4 regions of the Peribacillus sp. QJM3NY_7 genome follow, and region 2 is predicted to be linked to each of the others. Evidence: predicted binding sites of a transcription regulator. Region 2 holds the regulator's gene; each other region holds the start of a gene.
What was found. The regulator LexA, encoded in region 2, represses DNA repair genes until DNA is damaged. The targets are predictions, from matches to a motif close to CGAACATATGTTCG.

Region 1 (4,903 bases), 1.4 Mb from region 2:
GTAGTCCATCCGATATGAAAGCATATCGAACTTATCTTTAATATAATCGTTATACTTTATAAAATAAAGGAATTCCTGAACAGAAAAAGGGAGCCAGCCCTTTTAAAATTTTAACTGCTCCCTGTTCTATTTATAGTTCTTCCAGTTCAGATTGCTTTCACCCAATAGTTCTTCGAATGATTTATTCTTTTCCCGCTGCTTTCTTTCTTCACGTTTTTTTTCTTCTTCCGCTTCCCTTTTCTCTTGTTCAGCCTCATTAAGTTCTTTTTGCTTTTGACGAAGCTGGGACATGATATCTTGATTGATCATATCACCGAGTTTCAATGAAGATGAATCTTTATCTTGGTTTTTGCTTTGACTTTGTTTTCGCGGCTGTTTCTTTTTCATCCTTAAAACCTCCTGGCCATTTATGAAATAATTATATCACGACTGCCGTTTTCCTCATCATGGTTTTCAAACAGTGTTTTCCCATTTCCCTCATGGTAAAATAAAGAAAATCATTCGAGGAGGTCCTTTCATGAAGAAATGGTGGTTTACACTGGCTGGAATCCTAGCGTATATCATCGGCGTCGGCCTTTATTTTTCCAATCGGATCATGTATATGAAAAAGAAGGAAGATGATTTTATCCAAAGTCGTGAAATCATGGCTAAACGCCTGATCACGGAGGATTTTGATAATCTGCCTAAATCGGAAATTTGGGTATCGTCACCATCCGGATATTCCTTGAAATGCTTGTTTATCGAACCCCATGACACCAAAAAGTGGGTGGTCATTTCTCATGGTGTGACGGAGAACAAAGTCAATTCGATTAAGTACATGAACATTTTTCTTAAGCGGGGCTTCAATGCGATCATTTATGACCACCGCCGGCATGGGGATTCCGGTGGCAAGACGAGCAGTTATGGACATTATGAAAAATTCGACCTGAAGGCCGTAATCGATGAATTGAAAAGACGTAAAGGGCCCGACCTTCATATTGGCATTCATGGAGAATCCATGGGGGCCGTAACCCTGCTTTTATATGCCGGGATGCTTGAAGATGGTGCTGATTTTTACATTGCCGACTGTCCATTTTCAAACTTCGAGGATCAGATCAAACACAGGCTCAAGCATGAAGTCCCATTTCCTTCTTGGACCGTATTTCCGCTCGGGCGTACGTTCATCAAACTCCGTGACGGATATTGGACCAATGAAGTGTCCCCAATCGATTATATGAAAAATATCCGAAAACCCGTGCTGTTCATCCATAGTGAAAATGACAGTTTCATTCCCGCTTCCATGACAGCGGAATTATATGCAGCAAAAGAGGGCCCAAAACAGCTGTACATCGCTAAAAAAGGGGCCCACGCTCAATCTTATAATGAAAATCCAAAAGAATACGAAGATCAAATCGATCAGTTTCTAAAAAAACTTGTCTGAAAAGAAAAGAGAGGGTGTCTACGATCCCCTCTTTTGCTTTAGTTAGATTTTATTAAAAAAGCTCATCCTCGGATTTAAGATTTGATTCGGACTTTTTAATTGAAAGCTGTTCGCTTCCGGAACAAAGTCTATTTTCATGACTTCATCAAGAAATATCATTTTTGATTTCTCAACATATAGCGGAATTCCGTTCGTTTCCACTTTTTCGGTACCTTCTTCAGGTTCGTTGACCCACCATAGCGCCGTCACACCACTTACCACGCAGCCGCAGCCATCAGTATCATATTTCAACTGTAAATATCCTTTTTGTCCCTGTACCTTACCGGCTATTTTCCCAGCCGCTGTTTCCGTCCATTCAATATACATGATTGTTGCCTCCCGATGTCTTTGCATTCCCCCATTATAAACGATAAAAACGTTTCTGTTAAAGAAACTGCCTCCTTTACAAGCGTCAGCCGACACGAAAATCACTTTCTTCATTGACGGTGCTAACAAATGCCGATTCTCATACTCCTCCGTGATACCTTTCATCACGATGCCGTTTGAAAGGCTGTCCCTTGGGGAACAGCCCTTCCGCTCATCATTCCATTATCCTTACATCCGCTATATCGGAAAGCCTGATATAGTGAGCCTGCTCAAACCGGTCAACGATATGAAGCTTTTGGGTGAGCTCATTATAATAATGGATCCTGCCGATTAACAGCTGATACCGGTTTCCTTCATAATGAGCAATCGTGACATCCTTTCTTTCCTCCATCGCTTCCCCCATTACCGCATTCATTTCTTCCAGTTGCTGTTCATCCAGGATGCGCTTCGTTTCATAGCCATCCTCCACCGCCCAATCACGGAGCATCTTCACATGTTCCGGCAACATCATCGATGTCCATTTGATACGGCCGCGATCACGAATCATTTCTTTTCCCTCCTTTCAAAGTCAGCCTTACGCCTTATGCCCACCAAGCAGCTTGCTTCGGTATACGGCTGTACCTGCTTCTGTATACGAAACGGCACGCAATAACGATTTGGCTCCATATTTGTGGCGGATTCGATCAACCGTGTAACTCAATTCCCGCTTCTTCCAGCGCGAAGCATCAAATAGAGTCAGCTGCATTTCATTATCATCCACAATATTCGAGAGTCTGACCTCTATGCTTCGAACCGTTTTTTGCTTATAGTTCTCATGGAAAAGCTCCAGGCAAACTTTATATAACTCCATCGTGATGTTGGTCGGTTCGTTAATCGAACGCGAACGATGGAAACCTCCGCCAAACTCATCCTTGCTGTAACCAATGCCTAGGCTCACCGTTCTTCCTGCCTTACGATGGGTGCGTGCCCTTCTTCCAACTTCTTCGCAAATTTCCAGCATGACCTGCTTTACCTCATGCTCATCCTTATAATCCCGCAGCAGGATTTGACTTTTGCCGAAGCTGACCTGCCCTTCGATGATCGCTGCCCCCATATCGGATAAATCTATTCCCCAGGCATGGTGGTAAAGCTGATTGCCCATAATTCCAAACTTCGCTTCAAGTAATTCAAGATCATAATTGGCAAGCTGCCCAACCGTAAATATCCCCATTCCATGAAGGGTTTTTTCTACGCGCCTGCCGATCCCCCACATTTCACGAAGCGGGGAAATCGGCCAAAGTTTGCTTGGCACATCCTCATACTTCCATTCCGCAATACCTTTATGTTTGGCTTCCAAATCAAGGCAAAGTTTTGCCATGAGCATATTCGGTCCAATTCCAATGGCACAGGGGAGCTGTAATTCCCGTTCAATTTCATCTTTTATCTTTTCAGCTATCATGCGGGCATCTCCCCATAAAGAAGCAGCACCATCGACTTTCACAAAACTTTCGTCCACACTATATACGTGAATCGCTTCTTTTGGCACATAACGGTTGAACAAGCGGGTGATTTCCGTCGAAACCCTTAAATAAGTCGCCATTTTAGGTTCAACGACGACAATCCTCGGGTCATTCGGGATCTCAAACATCCGCGAACCTGTCTTGATGCCAAATTCCTTCTTCATCTTTGGAGAAGCCGCGAGCACAATGCTCCCTGTCCTCTCCAAATCACCAACCACCGCCAAATAACAATCAAGCGGGTCCAGACCAAGCATGACCGCTGAACAGCTTGCATAAAAACTTTTCATATCGATACACATAATTGATTGTTTCGGCATCGTCCCATAATCCATCATTTCTTCACCCTAACAAGAATATACGTTCGCTTTATTATATTCATAACTTTAACCGAATATACGTTCTTATTCAATGGAAGTTTTCATACAAATTTCTACTTTTTATTGTAATTTCCTTGAAAAATATAATGGATACTAAAAATGGATAAAATACCAAATTTAAACTGAGTATCCAGATTGTTTTTTTGAAAAAGATTAATTGGTAGCTTGAATAATTTTAAGTAGGTCCATATGCTCGATTTTTTAAAATCCCTCCATCCTTTTCAACAGACTTTCGTCTACTTGGAAGCCAGTCTTAATGCTCATTTTTTGTAATGAAACTGTAACCAAAATTATGTCTATTTGTCATAATGGTATTGTAGGATAATATTGTTAAGAAATAATAGAGAGATAGATAGAGAGGAAATGAAAATTATGAAGAAATGGATCGCTTCAGCTGCTGTTGCATCTGCCATGATGCTAACCCCACTGCAAGCCTTTGCCAATATTGGAGACCAAACCCTCAGACCCGGAATGACACATAGTGATGTCAAACAACTACAACAACTATTAAAAACCAAAGGTTATTTCACATATTCAGGTTCACTGACTACATATTACGGCACCTATTCTGTATCAGCAGTAAAAAAATTCCAAAAAGCCAAAGGGTTGACTGCCGACGGAATTGCCGGCCGTAACACATTTAATGCGCTTGGTGTTTATAAAGTCAATAATACTAGCTTGATCAGCTATGCAAAAACCTTAATAGGCAAACCCTACAAATGGGGCGGAACAACACCAACTGGATTTGACTGCTCAGGCTTCGTCTATTACGTATTCCAGAAATCCCAAGGAATTACCTTACCGCGTACAACATCCTTGCTCTATTCCAATACGGGTTTAAAAGTATCTTCACCAGCTAAGGGTGATCTTGTATTCTTTGATACTTCTTCTGGAAGAACAGGAGTATCCCATGTTGGGATCTATATCGGAAATGGCCAATTCATTAGTGCTACGTCTTCTAAAGGAATAACCATCACGGATATGGATAATTCTTATTGGAAACCAAAATATTTAGGTGCGAAAACTTTATAAAATAAAACAGCCGGACAGAATTTCAAAGTGATTCAGTCCGGTTGTTTTATTTTATATATAATATTTCATCCGTTACATCCTCAACAGTCACAATGAATGAAGAATCCAAGTTGGAACGATTCATCATTTCGATATTATAAACATGCTCTGAGGGTAAATGGACGACTTCGAGAACCATGAATCGCTGACTTTCCGCTTTGCTGACATGA
Region 2 (4,903 bases):
GACGATATCATTTTTTTTGACCCTAACCTACACTTTAAATGTAGTTAAAACTTCAATTGAACCAGCATTTCCTCAACAGAGTGGCCATTTGAATCCATACAATCCTGACTTCCATAGGACAAGATTCAAGTAACGATGGAAAGGGGGAACAAAGAGGAAAGGGAAAATAATTCTTTTGAAGTTGCATAGGAGCTGCTGACATTAGAACATTTGTAAAATACGTGTATGGAGTAAAAGGTGTACAAATCCAATCTTCTTGTGCAAATATACGATTGTTACTGAGATTCCAATAATGACAGCCAATTGCCGTTAAAGAAAATTATTTACTTAATGTTTAGGGCGGACTTCTGAACACCATGAATAGGAGCAAATGGACAATGGCAAATTCGAAGGAAAAGTTAATCTGGATGAACAAGCCCTTATCCTATGCAGGATAAGGGCTTGTTCTCTATTTTCGTGAATTGGCAGCATTCCGTTTTCTCCAAAGCACGTCTTCATAAAATGAAAAAGACACATACATAAATGAATGGAAGTCAAATCTTCATACTTTTTCTCTATTATAAATGAAACTTCTTCTAGTTTTTTTCTCCCATCTTTATGAAGATAGCAGGTAATGGTATGCAAAAGTACAATTATATACTAATGAAGGCTATGGAAGCTGGGCATTGGTAATTGGATGAGTTCAAAAAAATTCCAGATGATATTGGAGGAGATAACCCTTGAAAAGGAATGTAATCAATTATGTCGTTTTTCTTGTGCTCATTCTAACCATATTATTTATGGCAAAGCCAGACATTTCCTCAGCAGGAAAATTGAAACCGCCCTCCGAAACTTTCAGTCCAGGGGATTGGTTTCTTGGAAGTATTCCTCCCAATCTTGATACAAACAAACCACCGATCGTGTTTGTTCAAGGGAAAAACGGCAGTTCAACCAGCTGGTATGGCGAAACGGAATATCATGGTGTCAATGATATGTATACCAAAGCGTATGAAGCTGGCTACCAAACGGTTTTTGTTCAGCTTCATGATTCAGCTGGAAATGGGTCAGTGAGCCAATATGCCAATGGAAGGCTTTTAGCTCAAATGCTTTCAGAAATCAGTAACCATTTCGGGGGCAAAAAAGTAAATATTATAGCGCACAGCAAAGGGGGCCCAGACACCCAAGCGGCTCTAGTCCACTATGGAGCACATCAATATGTTGGAAGGGTGATCACTTTAGCCTCCCCACATCATGGTTCTCACTTAGCTGATTTGGCTTATAGCTGGTATGCGGGCTGGCTTGGTTCCTTATTAGGTCAAAAAGATGAGGGAACTTATTCTTTACAAGTTGGTAAAATGGCTGAATTTCGTTCTGTCACGGATAACCATGTCAACTCTCGTAAAAACTTGTATTTCACTGTGGCAGGTATGAACAGAGGCCCGGTACTATCAGCCTTATCAATGGGGGGACAATATTTATCATCATATGGCGAAAATGATGGACTGGTGAATGTATGGAGTACAAAAATACCCTATGCAACACATTTATTTTCGGATCCCAACTTTGATCACGACAATATTCGAGTTGGCTCGGCTGTATTTTCAAGAATTGAACCCTATTTAAAAAGCACATCCACCGCTGGGATTCCTGCATATCATGTCAATTATAAAGAACGAGTCGAAGATGATGTCATTACAACCGCACTCGCTCAAACCGTTCTGGGTGATGTCCTGAAACAAAATGTCTGGGTCGAACAAAGCTTCCATGTAAATGAAGCTGCCCCAGGTAATTTAAGCATATATACAGCCTCAAATGATGTCGAGGTTGAATTGATTTCTCCATCCAATAAAAAGTATTCACCTTCCTTAAAGGTTCATTCAGCAAAAAATGAAACTTCCTTTTTTAATGGTGCAACCATCCAATCATTCTACAGAAATAACCTTGAAATTGGTGACTGGAAAGTACGAATGAAGACTAAATCGCCAAAAGACGCCTTCCTGTTCACAGCACAATTTAACGAAAAGAATCCCATTACATTAAGTATGGCCGGTAAAGTTAAGCAAAAAGATGCAAAATTTTTAATAAAGAATCCAATGAATGATAAAAAAAGACCAATCAGTACAACATTTTTGGTTCATCTGATAGATGAAACCGGTAATGAAATTAGTGAAAAAAACTCAATTAAGGCAATGGATACTGAAAATTTTACTGGCACCCTTCCAGAAGTACCTAAGTCAGGTGTTTATAATGTAACAATAGATGTTAAGGAAAAAAATGTGGATGGTACTGAAAGAACCCGGACGCTGATTCGTTCGGTCTATATTGAGAAATAACGAAATGCCTTCTCTTAGTTGAGGAGGCATTATTTTGATGGTAGGGCTAACTAGGGAGATGGTAATTCAGCCAATGGAAACAGCCAGGTCGTAATTACTTATTGAAGTATTAATTCAACGGGTCTCTGATGGATATGGTTGGAAGTTTGTTATCAGGGGAAAATAAATATATGTATTTTTTTCCCTGCACTTGCAAATGCTTGTCAACAAGTGCAGATTCAACAGTGGAATGACTTGGTCGATCTAAACCTTATTAAAGGGGGATTTTAAATCCTCTTTTTTTTATTTCAATGAGCTTTTTTCCAAAGTACATATTACCAGAAAGGCGATAGTATAACTTTCATCCCTTATAAAGGATGTATAAATTCCCATGAAACTAGATTCTATTAAAAAATATTTCAATATCTACTCTTCCATATGCATATTGAGAGAATTCTGGACATAAATTAAACAAACAAAAAAAGCGCGGGAAGCGCTTTTAGTGTATTTGTCTATATAAGCCTATTACTTTTCCAAGTATCGAAACATCTCGTAAAATAATTGGTTCCATATTTGAGTTCTCAGGCTGAAGCCTTATGTAATCCGGTTCCTTAAAGAATCGTTTTACAGTGGCTTCATCATCTTCCGTCATCGCCACGACGATATCTCCATTATTGGCACTGCTTTGTTGTTTCACGATGACATAATCTCCATCATGAATTCCAGCTTCTATCATACTTTCACCCATGATTTCCAGCATGAATACATGGTCATCATGTGGAACCATGCTTTCGGGAAGCGGAAAGTATTCTTCAATGTTCTCAATGGCCGTTATCGGCATGCCCGCTGTTACTTTTCCAAGTAACGGCACGTTCACGACATTGACTTTGGGAATATTGTTCGCTTCCTCCAAATTCATTATTTCAATGGCCCTTGGCTTGGTTGGGTCACGTCTAATAAGGCCTTTACTTTCCAGGCGGGATAAATGTCCGTGTACTGTTGAACTTGATGCAAGTCCCACTGCTTCGCCAATCTCCCGTACGGAAGGCGGATACCCTTTTTGGCGGACCTCTTCTTTAATGAAATCAAGAATATCTTGCTGCCGTTTTGATAGTTTTGTCATTTGTGCACCTCTTCCCCAATGTTCTTTGCTACATTATAGCATGGCCCCCATCTCTATACAAACATAAGTTCGAATTTGTTGTTGACTGAAACAAACGTTCGTATTATAATTTGATCATAACATACGAACGAACATTCGCTTTGGAGGGATTATCATGAAAAAATTATACAAAAATTATATTTATACGATTCTATTAGCGGGATCAGTATTCATCTTTTCAATTTTATTCTCTTGTACATTGAACAATGATCAAAAAAAGGATTTCCTTTCTATAGAAGTAAGCGAGGGTGACACCCTATGGGGAATTGCCGAAGAATATGAAGAATCAAATTTGACAAAAAAAGAATTCATTGGTTGGATAGAAGAGAATAATGGAGTCAGTGCGGATTCGATAAAGCCTGGACAAGTCATTGTCATACCGGTTAAAGGGGAAGAACTTGTCCAGAATTTGGCCAGTGAGCAGTAAGTAGTAAAGGTAGGGTATTATGAAGGCGGTAATCTATTGTAGGGTCAGCACCGAAAAAGAGTCACAGGAAACATCATTGGCAAGGCAGGAAGATGAATTAGTCAAATTGGCTGAAAAGATGGATGTGGAAGTTGTCTCCATTATAAAAGAACAGGCAAGTGGTTATGAGTTGAATCGGGATGGCATTTTTGACATGCTCGAACTATTTAAAACCAAAGAAGCTGAAGTGCTATTAATCCAGGATGAAACAAGACTGGGAAGAGGGAATGCCAAAATAGCCCTTTTCCATGTCATCCTTAAAGAAGATGTGAAAATTTATACGCTCTCACACGATGGGGAGCTGGAGTTATCGGATTCGGATGCCATGGTCATTCAGATAGTGGGCATTGTAGAAGAATATCAAAGGAAACTACATAATCTTAAAATAAAGCGCGGAATGATGAGAGCCGTTGAAAAAGGGTACCGTCCTCAAAAAAATCTTCAGAATCAAAGGAATTCCACTGGAAGGGACCGTATGGAGATTCCTATTGAAGAAATTATTAAACTGCGTGCCAATGGGTTAACATTCTCAGAAATCGCAGCCACATTAAGGGGCTTTGGATACAATGTATCTAAGGCTACTGTGAACAGGCGTTTTCTCGAACATCAAATGAATACAAAGGAAAGTAAATCATAGAACTTGTAATTTCGCTTTTTTTTTAATACCATGACAATATCCGCAGATTATGAAGGAGCGAAATTATGTTATCAAAAGAAAAAATAGCCCGTATAAATGAACTTTCTAAAAAGGCAAAGGGTGAAGGCTTGACGGAAGTTGAAGCGAAAGAGCAAACCCAATTGAGAAGTGAGTATTTGGAAACATTCAGAAAATCCATGTCCGACACGTTGGAGCATGTGAAAGTCGTGGATCCAGAGGGTAATGACGTCACTCCTCAAAAGATAAAAAATATAAAAGAAAAACGAAATTTACATTAATGCTTGGATTCTTCTGATGGAATATTCCATTTGAGGATTCTTTGGCAT
Region 3 (4,903 bases), 280 kb from region 2:
AGGCAGTGAAGTGTTGGCAAACGATCATGGCATGGCCCCAGGAATGGTTTTGTCCAAATCCGGGATTACATATATGCTCCTGCCTGGTCCACCAAGTGAAATGGAGCCGATGTTTTTAAGTTATGGTTATGAAAAGATCATGAATAAATTGGAAAAGCATGAACGGATCGATTCCAAGGTTTTACGGTTCTACGGTATAGGTGAAGCCGAACTGGAAACGGTGATTGAAGATCTCCTTGTCAATCAAACGAATCCGACAATCGCTCCGCTGGCAGCCGAAGGGGAAGTGACGTTAAGGATCACCGCCAAAGGCCCTTCCAAAGAAAAATGCGAAGAACTTATTTTAGAAACGGAAAAAGAAATTCTTGGCAGGGTCGGCAAGTTCCATTATGGAAGTGATAATACTTCGCTAATAAAGGAACTTGTAAAAGAATTAACGGTCCGCAAGCTTTCAATCGCGGCAGCTGAAAGCTTGACCGGGGGGATGTTCCAAGAACAGCTGACAACCATCCCGGGCGCCGGTAAAGTCTTTAAGGGCGGAATGGTCTGCTATACGAATGATGCGAAGTCCAATGTCCTCGGCGTCAGTGATGATACCATATCTGAGTATGGGGTGGTCAGCGGTGAGTGTGCAATGGAAATGGCCTCTAATGTCCGGAGTAAGCTCGATGCGGATGTAGGCATAAGCTTTACGGGTGTTGCAGGGCCGGATGAACAAGAAGGCAAGCCTGTTGGTACAGTATTTATTGGCATTTCCTATCGCGATGGAAACACTCATTTCAAGGAGTTGAATCTTTCCGGTAGCAGGGCGCAAAACCGTATTCGGAGTGTGAAATACGGCTGTCATTACCTATTAAGGGATTTATAAACGCCATAAGCAGAGCTTTAATACAGCTCTGCTTTTTATTTGGTTTTAGAAGTTTGTTTCTTGAAAAATAGGGAAAAAAGAAAAAAGTTAATTCAATAAAAATGTATTTTTTAGGGAGTAAGTGAAGCGAAATGGAAATTTCCTTAAGCTAAAACGCTTTTTTACAAAGAATATCCCGAAAGAAAAAAACGAATGAATGTTCGACTTTTTGCTTGGCAAAATAGTAAAAAGAGTATATAGTAAAGATAGGTTTTGAGACAGGGTACAAACCTTGAACTCGAATAATTGCTAACGTAAGTACACCTTTAATCGGACAGCCGATTAGTTGAATATAGAGGAGGAAATTAAGTGAGTGATCGTCAAGCGGCTTTAGATATGGCGTTAAAACAAATTGAGAAACAATTTGGTAAAGGTTCGATTATGAAACTTGGGGAACAGACTGATCGTAGGATTTCAACGATCTCAAGCGGTTCTTTAGCATTGGACGTAGCGTTGGGAGTAGGCGGATATCCAAGAGGCCGGGTCATTGAGATATATGGACCTGAAAGCTCCGGTAAAACGACTGTAGCATTACATGCCATTGCAGAGGTACAAAAGACTGGCGGGACGGCTGCATTCATTGATGCCGAGCATGCTTTAGATCCAGCATATTCAGAAAAACTTGGTGTGAATATCGATGAGTTACTGCTTTCACAGCCTGATACGGGTGAACAAGCCTTAGAGATCGCTGAAGCGCTAGTTCGAAGCGGAGCGGTAGATATCATTGTCATTGACTCGGTGGCAGCACTTGTTCCTAAAGCTGAAATCGAAGGCGAAATGGGAGATTCCCATATGGGTCTCCAAGCCCGGATGATGTCTCAGGCACTTAGAAAACTGTCTGGTTCCATTAATAAATCAAATACCATTGCCATTTTCATTAACCAAGTCCGTGAAAAAATCGGTGTTATGTTTGGGAATCCAGAAACGACTCCGGGAGGCCGGGCATTGAAGTTCTATTCAACTGTTCGTCTGGAAGTGCGCCGTGCGGAGCAATTAAAACAAGGTAATGAAATCGTGGGTAATAAAACGAAAATCAAAGTTGTAAAAAACAAGGTTGCTCCACCATTCCGCCAAGCAGAAGTTGACATCATGTATGGTCAAGGGATTTCACAGGAAGGTGAAATCATCGATATGGGTGCAGACCTTGATATCGTCCTTAAAAGCGGCTCATGGTATTCATACAATGAAGAGCGTGTCGGACAAGGCCGTGAAAATGCGAAGCTGTTCTTGAAAGAAAATCAGGATATCGCTCAGGAAATTTCTCAGAAAATCAGAAATCACTATAATCTTGATGGAGAGCATGAATTACCACCAGAAGAAAATGAAACAGAAGAGCATTTTGAATTGCTTGATTAATGATATTTGGAAAAGGCCTAAGCTTATTCGCTTAGGCCTTTTATGTATATTTTAAGAAAAATGCGAAATTTTCAACGGATTAAATGGCATTGTAATCAGATTTACAGACTGCTTCCATAATGAATGCTGTACATTATGATGGTTGATATTAAGAAAACTTGAATAAACATTGATACATAAGGGACAAACGCTTGACAATAAAAATTCTCAACTATACAATTAATATGTATATTTTACAATTTTTCAAACTAAAATTTTGAAAATTAAGTGCTGTATATTGAATTTATGTGCAATGTACTTGCCGACAGTTCAACATTTTATGTAAAAAGTTCATAGCAAGGGGAGGTGAAACGATGGAACCCATGACAATCATCTTCACTTTGCTTGGCCTAATCGTCGGTGCAGTTGTTGGTTATTTTATTCACAAATCAAAATTTGAGAGTAGAATAGCAGGGGCAAAGGGCTCTGCAGAACACATCCTTGAGGATGCAAAACGTGAAGCGGAAGCACTTAAGAAAGAAGCCTTGTTGGAAGCAAAAGATGAAATTCATAAAGTTCGTGCCGATTCGGATCGGGAAGCCCGTGAAAGAAGGAACGAATTACAAAAACAAGAAAATCGGTTATTGCAAAGAGAAGAGAATCTGGACCGTAAGGATGAAACGTTAGACAAACGTGAGAGCCTTTTGGAGAAAAAAGATGATTCTCTAAACCAAAGACAACAGCATATTGAAGAGATGGAAAGCAAAGTGGAAGAGATGGTTCGTAAGCAGCAAACAGAGCTTGAACGTGTTTCCGGTTTAACTCGTGAAGAGGCTAAAGCAATCATTATAGACCGAATGGAAAACGAGCTTGCTCACGATGTAGCGCTTATGATTAAAGAAAGTGATACCCGTGCCAAAGAAGAAGCTGATAAAAAAGCAAAAGAAGTCCTTTCTCTTGCCATTCAGCGTTGTGCGGCTGATCATGTTGCAGAGACCACCGTTTCTGTAGTAAATCTTCCAAACGATGAAATGAAAGGACGGATAATCGGACGTGAAGGACGAAATATCCGGACGTTAGAAACGCTAACAGGTATTGACCTAATTATTGATGATACTCCTGAAGCTGTCATTTTATCTGGATTCGATCCAATTAGACGGGAAACGGCACGCTTGGCTCTTGAGAAACTTGTTCAGGACGGACGGATCCATCCGGCTCGAATTGAAGAAATGGTTGACAAAGCAAGACGTGAGGTAGATGAACATATTCGTGAAATTGGTGAACAGACTACTTTTGAAGTTGGAGTTCACGGTCTCCATCCAGATCTCATCAAAATACTAGGACGTTTGAAATTCCGTACCAGTTATGGGCAAAACGTACTTAAACATTCAATTGAAGTGGCCCAGCTTTCAGGTTTACTGGCCGCTGAGCTCGGTGAGGATGAAGTTCTTGCCCGCCGTGCAGGTTTATTGCATGATATTGGGAAAGCGATCGATCATGAAGTGGAAGGCAGTCACGTTGAAATTGGCGTTGAATTAGCAACCAAATATAAAGAGCATCCAACTGTCATTAACAGCATCGCTTCACATCATGGCGATACGGAACCAACTTCCATCATTTCAGTGCTTGTGGCTGCCGCTGATGCATTATCAGCTGCAAGACCGGGAGCAAGAAGTGAAACGCTTGAAAATTACATTAGAAGACTTGAAAAGCTTGAGGAAATTTCCGAGTCCTATGATGGAGTGGAGAAATCTTTTGCGATTCAAGCCGGACGAGAAGTGCGGATTCTAGTGAAACCAGAACAAATCGATGATCTTTCGGCACATCGACTCGCACGTGATATCCGGAAAAGGATTGAAGAAGAGCTCGATTACCCAGGTCATATAAAAGTCACGGTCATCCGTGAAACAAGAGCAGTCGAATATGCCAAATAATTGTTAGTGAAAGACGAAGTGGTGCAAACCACTTCGTTTTTTCTTTTTCCCATATGAATCGTTAAGCGTAATTCTTATAATTACCCCAAATTATGTTACAATACATACTTGAATAATTCATATAATCAGGTGAATCCAGAAAGGGTTTTACAATGAAATTGCTATTTATAGGGGATGTAGTGGGATCTCCAGGTCGCGACATGATCCAAGAATACCTTCCTAAGTTAAAAGAAAAGTATCGTCCGCATATCACGGTCATCAATGGCGAGAATGCAGCAAGTGGCCGGGGGATTACAGAAAAGATTTACCGCAGTTTTTTAGAGTGGGGAGCGCAGGCAGTGACCATGGGAAACCATACATGGGATAATCGTGATATTTTCAACTTTATCGATGAAGCGAAATATCTTGTCCGTCCAGCAAACTTTCCAGACGGGGTACCCGGAGAAGGTATGAAATTTTTAAAATTGAACCAGCATGAAATAGCGGTCATCAATTTGCAAGCGAGAACGTTCATGCCGGATTTGGACTGTCCGTTCAAAAAGGCGGAAGAACTAGTGGCGGAGGCTCGAAAAAAGACACCGATCATCTTTGTCGATTTTCATGGTGAAGCGACAAGTGAAAAGCAAGCCATGGGTTGGTTCCTGGATGGTAAGGTTACAGCAGTCGTTGGTACACACACACACGTCCAGACAGCAGATAACCGTATATTACCTGCAGGCACCGCTTA
Region 4 (4,903 bases), 2.4 Mb from region 2:
GGTAAATGAGTAATAATACGACAAGTACAAGTATTACTGTCGCTAAAAGCAATTTGAAATCAGCACCTGAAAATAAACCCGTCGCATCGACTGATATCCCTACAGGGCCTGTCACTCGAAGGGATAATTCATCTGAATCGGTCGGGACCTTGAATGGGTCCGTTCCAATGCGCTCCGTTACTGCTTCATTAATGCTTTCAAGATTTTTTCTGAGAATTTCAGTCTCGGTCTTTTCTTTAAAGAAAAGCGGCTGTACGAAAGTCGTTCCATCTTCTGAAACCGATCCTTTAAGAGCAGGCAACGGAATTTCATGAAGCGGCGGTAAGAAAGATTGCTGTGTTAATGGATTATCTGTCAGTTCCTTTGAAAGATACTGGATTTCAGCCAAGTCGGCCTCTGTCAGTCCACCTTCCCGATGCCATGTAAGCAGGGCAGGTATTCCAGAGGAATTTGGAAACTCTTCTTTAATAAGTTCATCAGCCACGACAGAAGGCGAGTCTTCAGGCAAGTCTGAAGCATTATTTGCTGTTCGATCATTAACGGCAGGCAATGTGAAGGTTAATGCGATTGCTGCAATTATCCATGCGGCAATGACAACCCAACGACTGGTTTTTCCTGTCATCACCCTGCCAAGTCTTCCTATTATTGATTCGTCCAATGAAGGCACCCCGCTTTTTAAATTTTTTATCCTCATTTCATTATAGTGGTGTGATGTTGACTTATACAAAAATGGGTATGCTCACTCCAACTACTAAACTCTTCAAGTCGTTGATGGCATGAAAATAGGCTCATCGATATATAGGGGAAAAGTACTTATTTACCTAATTTCAATTAAATTTTGAAGACCGAAGAGTTAAATATAGGAAATGGGGGAAAGTATAGTAGTATTGTGGCCTTTATTAACAAAGGAGGGATTTTTTTGTCTGATAAATCAAAAAAAACAAATGATGAAACGAATGAAACATTAACGAACAGGCAAGGGCACCCGGTTACGAATAACCAAAGTCTAAGAACTGTAGGGAACAGAGGTCCTAGTACACTTGAGAACTATGATTTCCTGGAAAAGATCAGCCACTTCGATAGGGAGCGCATCCCTGAACGTGTTGTGCATGCCCGCGGTGCAGGTGCGCATGGTTATTTCGTTCCGACAGGTAAAGCGGGGGACGAGCCGATTTCAAAATATACGAGAGCGAAGGTTTTTCAGGAAGAAGGTAAAAAAACCCCGGTATTCGTGAGATTTTCATCTGTTATTCATGGAGGGACGTCCCCGGAAACGTTACGTGACCCAAGGGGATTTGCCGTTAAATTTTATACGGAAGATGGAAACTGGGATCTTGTAGGCAATAACCTGAAAATTTTCTTTATCCGTGATGCCATGAAATTCCCGGATTTGATTCATGCATTCAAACCGGATCCGGTCACGAATATTCAGGACGGCAGGAGAATTTTCGATTTTTGCTCGAGTTCGCCTGAAACATTCCATATGGTTACCTTTGTGTTTTCCCCATGGGGCATCCCAGCTAACTACCGCATGATGCAAGGATCAGGGGTCAATACTTATAAATGGGTGAATGAGGAAGGGAAGGCGGTGCTCGTCAAGTATCATTGGGAACCGAAACAAGGGATCAAGAACCTGACGCAGCAAGAGGCCAATGAAATTCAAGCTACGAATTTCAATCATGCCACACAGGATCTATATGAAGCGATCGAACGCGGGGACTATCCGGAATGGGATCTCAACGTACAGATCATGAGTGATGATGATCATCCTGAATTGGATTTCGATCCGCTGGATGATACGAAGATCTGGCCGAAAGATGAGTTCCCATGGCTGCATGTCGGTACGATGGTATTGAATAAAAACCCTGAAGACTATTTCACTGAAGTCGAACAGGCTGCATTCGGAACCGGTGTCCTAGTGGATGGACTGGATTTTTCTGATGACAAGATGTTACAGGGACGTACATTCTCTTATTCCGATACACAGCGTCACCGTGTTGGCGCTAATTATTTGCAACTGCCGATCAATGCTCCAAAGAAACGAACTGCCACGAATCAGACTGGCGGACAGATGCAATATGAAGTTGGCAGAGGCAGCCAAAGCCCCCACATCAACTACGAACCATCCACTGTCGGCGGCTTGAAGGAAGCCAATCAAACGGGCAAAGAGTATACACCTATGGTGGAAGGGAAACTTGTCCGTGAGACAATCGATCGCCAAAACAATACGAAACAGGCCGGGGAAACGTACCGGGAATTCGAGGATTGGGAAAAAGACGATTTAATTTCCAATTTAGTGGCGGCATTGGCTCCTGCCGACAAACGCATTCAGGAAAAAATGATAGCACTTGCCGAAGAGGCCGATGAGGAGTATGGCCGCAGGTTGAAAGAGGGACTGGCCGCGGCCTCCGAACATACGGAATCTTCAAAACCACTGGGTGGGACGGATAACCCTGAGGAAGCCGTTAGAAAAGGACATGGAGCGGATCCATATTGATTGAACTGAAAAGAAGCAAACTTCCTTATAAAGGGGTTTGCCTCTTTTTTTTATGGGCATAATTAATGGATGTGTGGATGCTCTTCCAAGGATGCCTTTTTAAAATCAAGCAGGAAATTGATTGGCAAAAAACTTCATAATCATTTAAACTGAAACTACTCTATTTTTCTCTTATAAAGGAGATGAAAAAATGATTAAAATTCTTTCTGCCCTTTTCCTTCCTTGTCTACTTGTCATGCTATTTTCAAGAGTCACCTATAACAATGTCGTAGGCCTTGTTTTAACTGTTGCCTTGATTACAGCTTCCGCATATAAAGGTTATACGCATACAAACTTATTGATCATCGTCGATGCCTTATCCCTGACAGTGGGATTTTGGTTATCAAAAAGAATGATGAAACGTACATCCAAGAGCGCCTGACATCAAAGGTGCTTTTTTTGTACTCATACTTGTCATTCCCCTCAACACATCATGAAGTTCATTAAAACAAAAATCGAATGGATGTTCGCTTATTGCTGGTTTGTTTTAAGGCTATTGTGGTAGAATGTGTATATATGCTTTATTAAACCGGAATAAATAGAAGGGATATAGGCATGTCCCGTTTTCATATAAAAATATTTCAATAGGAGGCCATGCTTGGTGAAGGATAAGTTTGAGTTAGTCTCAAAATACTCTCCTCAAGGAGATCAGCCGGCAGCAATTGAAATGCTGGTCGAAGGGATTAAGGAAGGCAAGGAAATGCAGACGCTATTGGGGGCAACGGGTACAGGGAAAACGTTCACCGTTTCCAATGTGATCCAAAAGATCAATAAACCGACTCTTGTCATTGCCCACAATAAAACGTTGGCAGGGCAGCTTTACAGTGAGTTCAAAGAGTTCTTCCCTAATAATGCCGTCGAATACTTCGTTAGCTATTATGATTACTACCAGCCAGAGGCTTATGTTCCATCCACGGATACATTCATCGAAAAAGATGCAAGCATCAATGATGAAATCGATAAACTGCGTCACTCGGCCACATCATCTTTGTTCGAAAGGAAAGATGTCATTATCATTGCCAGTGTTTCGTGCATATATGGACTCGGTTCTCCTGAAGAGTACCGGGAGATGGTCGTTTCCCTCCGAACTGGCATGGAAATAGACCGGAATGCCTTGCTGCACAGACTCGTGGATATTCAATATGAGAGGAATGATATTGCTTTCCAACGGGGGACCTTCCGCGTTCGCGGCGACGTCGTCGAAATTTTCCCGGCCTCTCGTGATGAACATTGTGTACGGGTCGAGTTTTTCGGGGATGAGATCGACCGTATCCGTGAAGTCGATGCCCTGACCGGTGAAATTACCGGTGAACGGGAACATATCGCCATTTTCCCGGCTTCCCACTTCGTAACCCGCGAAGAGAAAATGCGGATAGCCATTCAAAATATCGAAACGGAACTGGAAGAGAGACTGAAGGAATTAAGGGAAGATGAAAAGCTCCTTGAAGCACAGCGCTTGGAGCAGCGGACCCGCTATGATTTGGAAATGATGCGGGAAATGGGCTTTTGTTCTGGGATCGAGAACTATTCCCGCCATTTGACGCTTCGTCCCTCAGGTGCGACACCATACACTTTAATAGATTACTTTCCAGAGGATTTCCTATTGGTCGTGGATGAATCACATGTAACCCTTTCGCAAATCCGCGGAATGTTCAATGGAGATCAGGCGCGGAAGCAAGTGCTCGTCGACCATGGCTTCCGTCTGCCGTCTGCGAAAGATAACCGCCCGCTAAGATTTGAAGAATTTGAAAAAAAGGTCCATCAATCCATATTCGTTTCGGCAACTCCGGGACCATATGAACTCGAACATACACCAGAAATGGTTCAGCAAATCATCCGTCCTACCGGATTGCTGGATCCGACGGTAGAAGTGCGGCCGATTGAAGGGCAGATAGATGACCTGATCGGTGAAATACAGGAGCGCGTCAAAAATAACGAGCGTGTACTCATAACGACCTTGACGAAAAAGATGTCTGAAGATTTAACTGATTATTTAAAGGAAATCGGCATCAAGGTCCAATATCTTCATTCGGAAGTGAAGACCTTGGAAAGGATAGAAATCATCCGGGAACTCCGAATGGGCAAATATGATGTACTCGTTGGGATCAACCTTTTAAGGGAAGGCCTGGATATTCCGGAAGTGTCGTTAGTGACCATTCTGGATGCCGATAAGGAAGGGTTCCTTCGCTCGGAACGTTCGCTTATTCAAACGATGGGCCGTGCAGCCCGTAATGCCAACGGCCATGTCATCATGTATGCAGACCGCATCACGAATTCGATGGAAATTGCCATCAATGAAACGAGGCGGCGCCGTGAAATCCAGGAGAAGTATAATGAAGAGCATGGAATAATGCCTCAAACCATTCA

Region 1: a site for LexA is predicted at 3,674-3,687, ahead of AC0VX1_RS16845 (Y-family DNA polymerase). Genes of this name have one in related genera too.
Region 3: a site for LexA is predicted at 1,058-1,071, ahead of recA (recombinase RecA). Genes of this name have one in related genera too.
Region 4: a site for LexA is predicted at 2,993-3,006, ahead of uvrB (excinuclease ABC subunit UvrB). Genes of this name have one in related genera too.

What each region holds. Positions count from the first base shown of each region.
Region 1 is NZ_CM149663.1:3,522,376-3,527,278, forward strand. It holds gene AC0VX1_RS16825 (YqkE family protein) at 127-387, opposite strand; gene AC0VX1_RS16830 (alpha/beta hydrolase) at 518-1,420, shown strand; gene AC0VX1_RS16835 (iron-sulfur cluster biosynthesis family protein) at 1,463-1,786, opposite strand; gene AC0VX1_RS16840 (YolD-like family protein) at 2,001-2,333, opposite strand; gene AC0VX1_RS16845 (Y-family DNA polymerase) at 2,361-3,620, opposite strand; gene AC0VX1_RS16850 (C40 family peptidase) at 4,035-4,694, shown strand; gene AC0VX1_RS16855 (hypothetical protein) at 4,741-4,903, opposite strand, start outside.
Region 2 is NZ_CM149663.1:2,075,116-2,080,018, forward strand. It holds gene AC0VX1_RS10010 (helix-turn-helix transcriptional regulator) at 1-48, shown strand, start outside; gene AC0VX1_RS10015 (esterase/lipase family protein) at 780-2,312, shown strand; gene lexA (transcriptional repressor LexA) at 2,791-3,414, opposite strand; gene yneA (cell division suppressor protein YneA) at 3,569-3,880, shown strand; gene AC0VX1_RS10030 (YneB family resolvase-like protein) at 3,900-4,556, shown strand; gene AC0VX1_RS10035 (DUF896 domain-containing protein) at 4,622-4,855, shown strand.
Region 3 is NZ_CM149663.1:1,791,012-1,795,914, forward strand. It holds gene AC0VX1_RS08730 (competence/damage-inducible protein A) at 1-868, shown strand, start outside; gene recA (recombinase RecA) at 1,217-2,263, shown strand; gene rny (ribonuclease Y) at 2,617-4,176, shown strand; gene AC0VX1_RS08745 (TIGR00282 family metallophosphoesterase) at 4,329-4,903, shown strand, end outside.
Region 4 is NZ_CM149663.1:5,214,196-5,219,098, reverse strand. It holds gene AC0VX1_RS25300 (MMPL family transporter) at 1-694, opposite strand, end outside; gene AC0VX1_RS25295 (catalase) at 914-2,497, shown strand; gene AC0VX1_RS25290 (CsbA family protein) at 2,688-2,918, shown strand; gene uvrB (excinuclease ABC subunit UvrB) at 3,138-4,903, shown strand, end outside.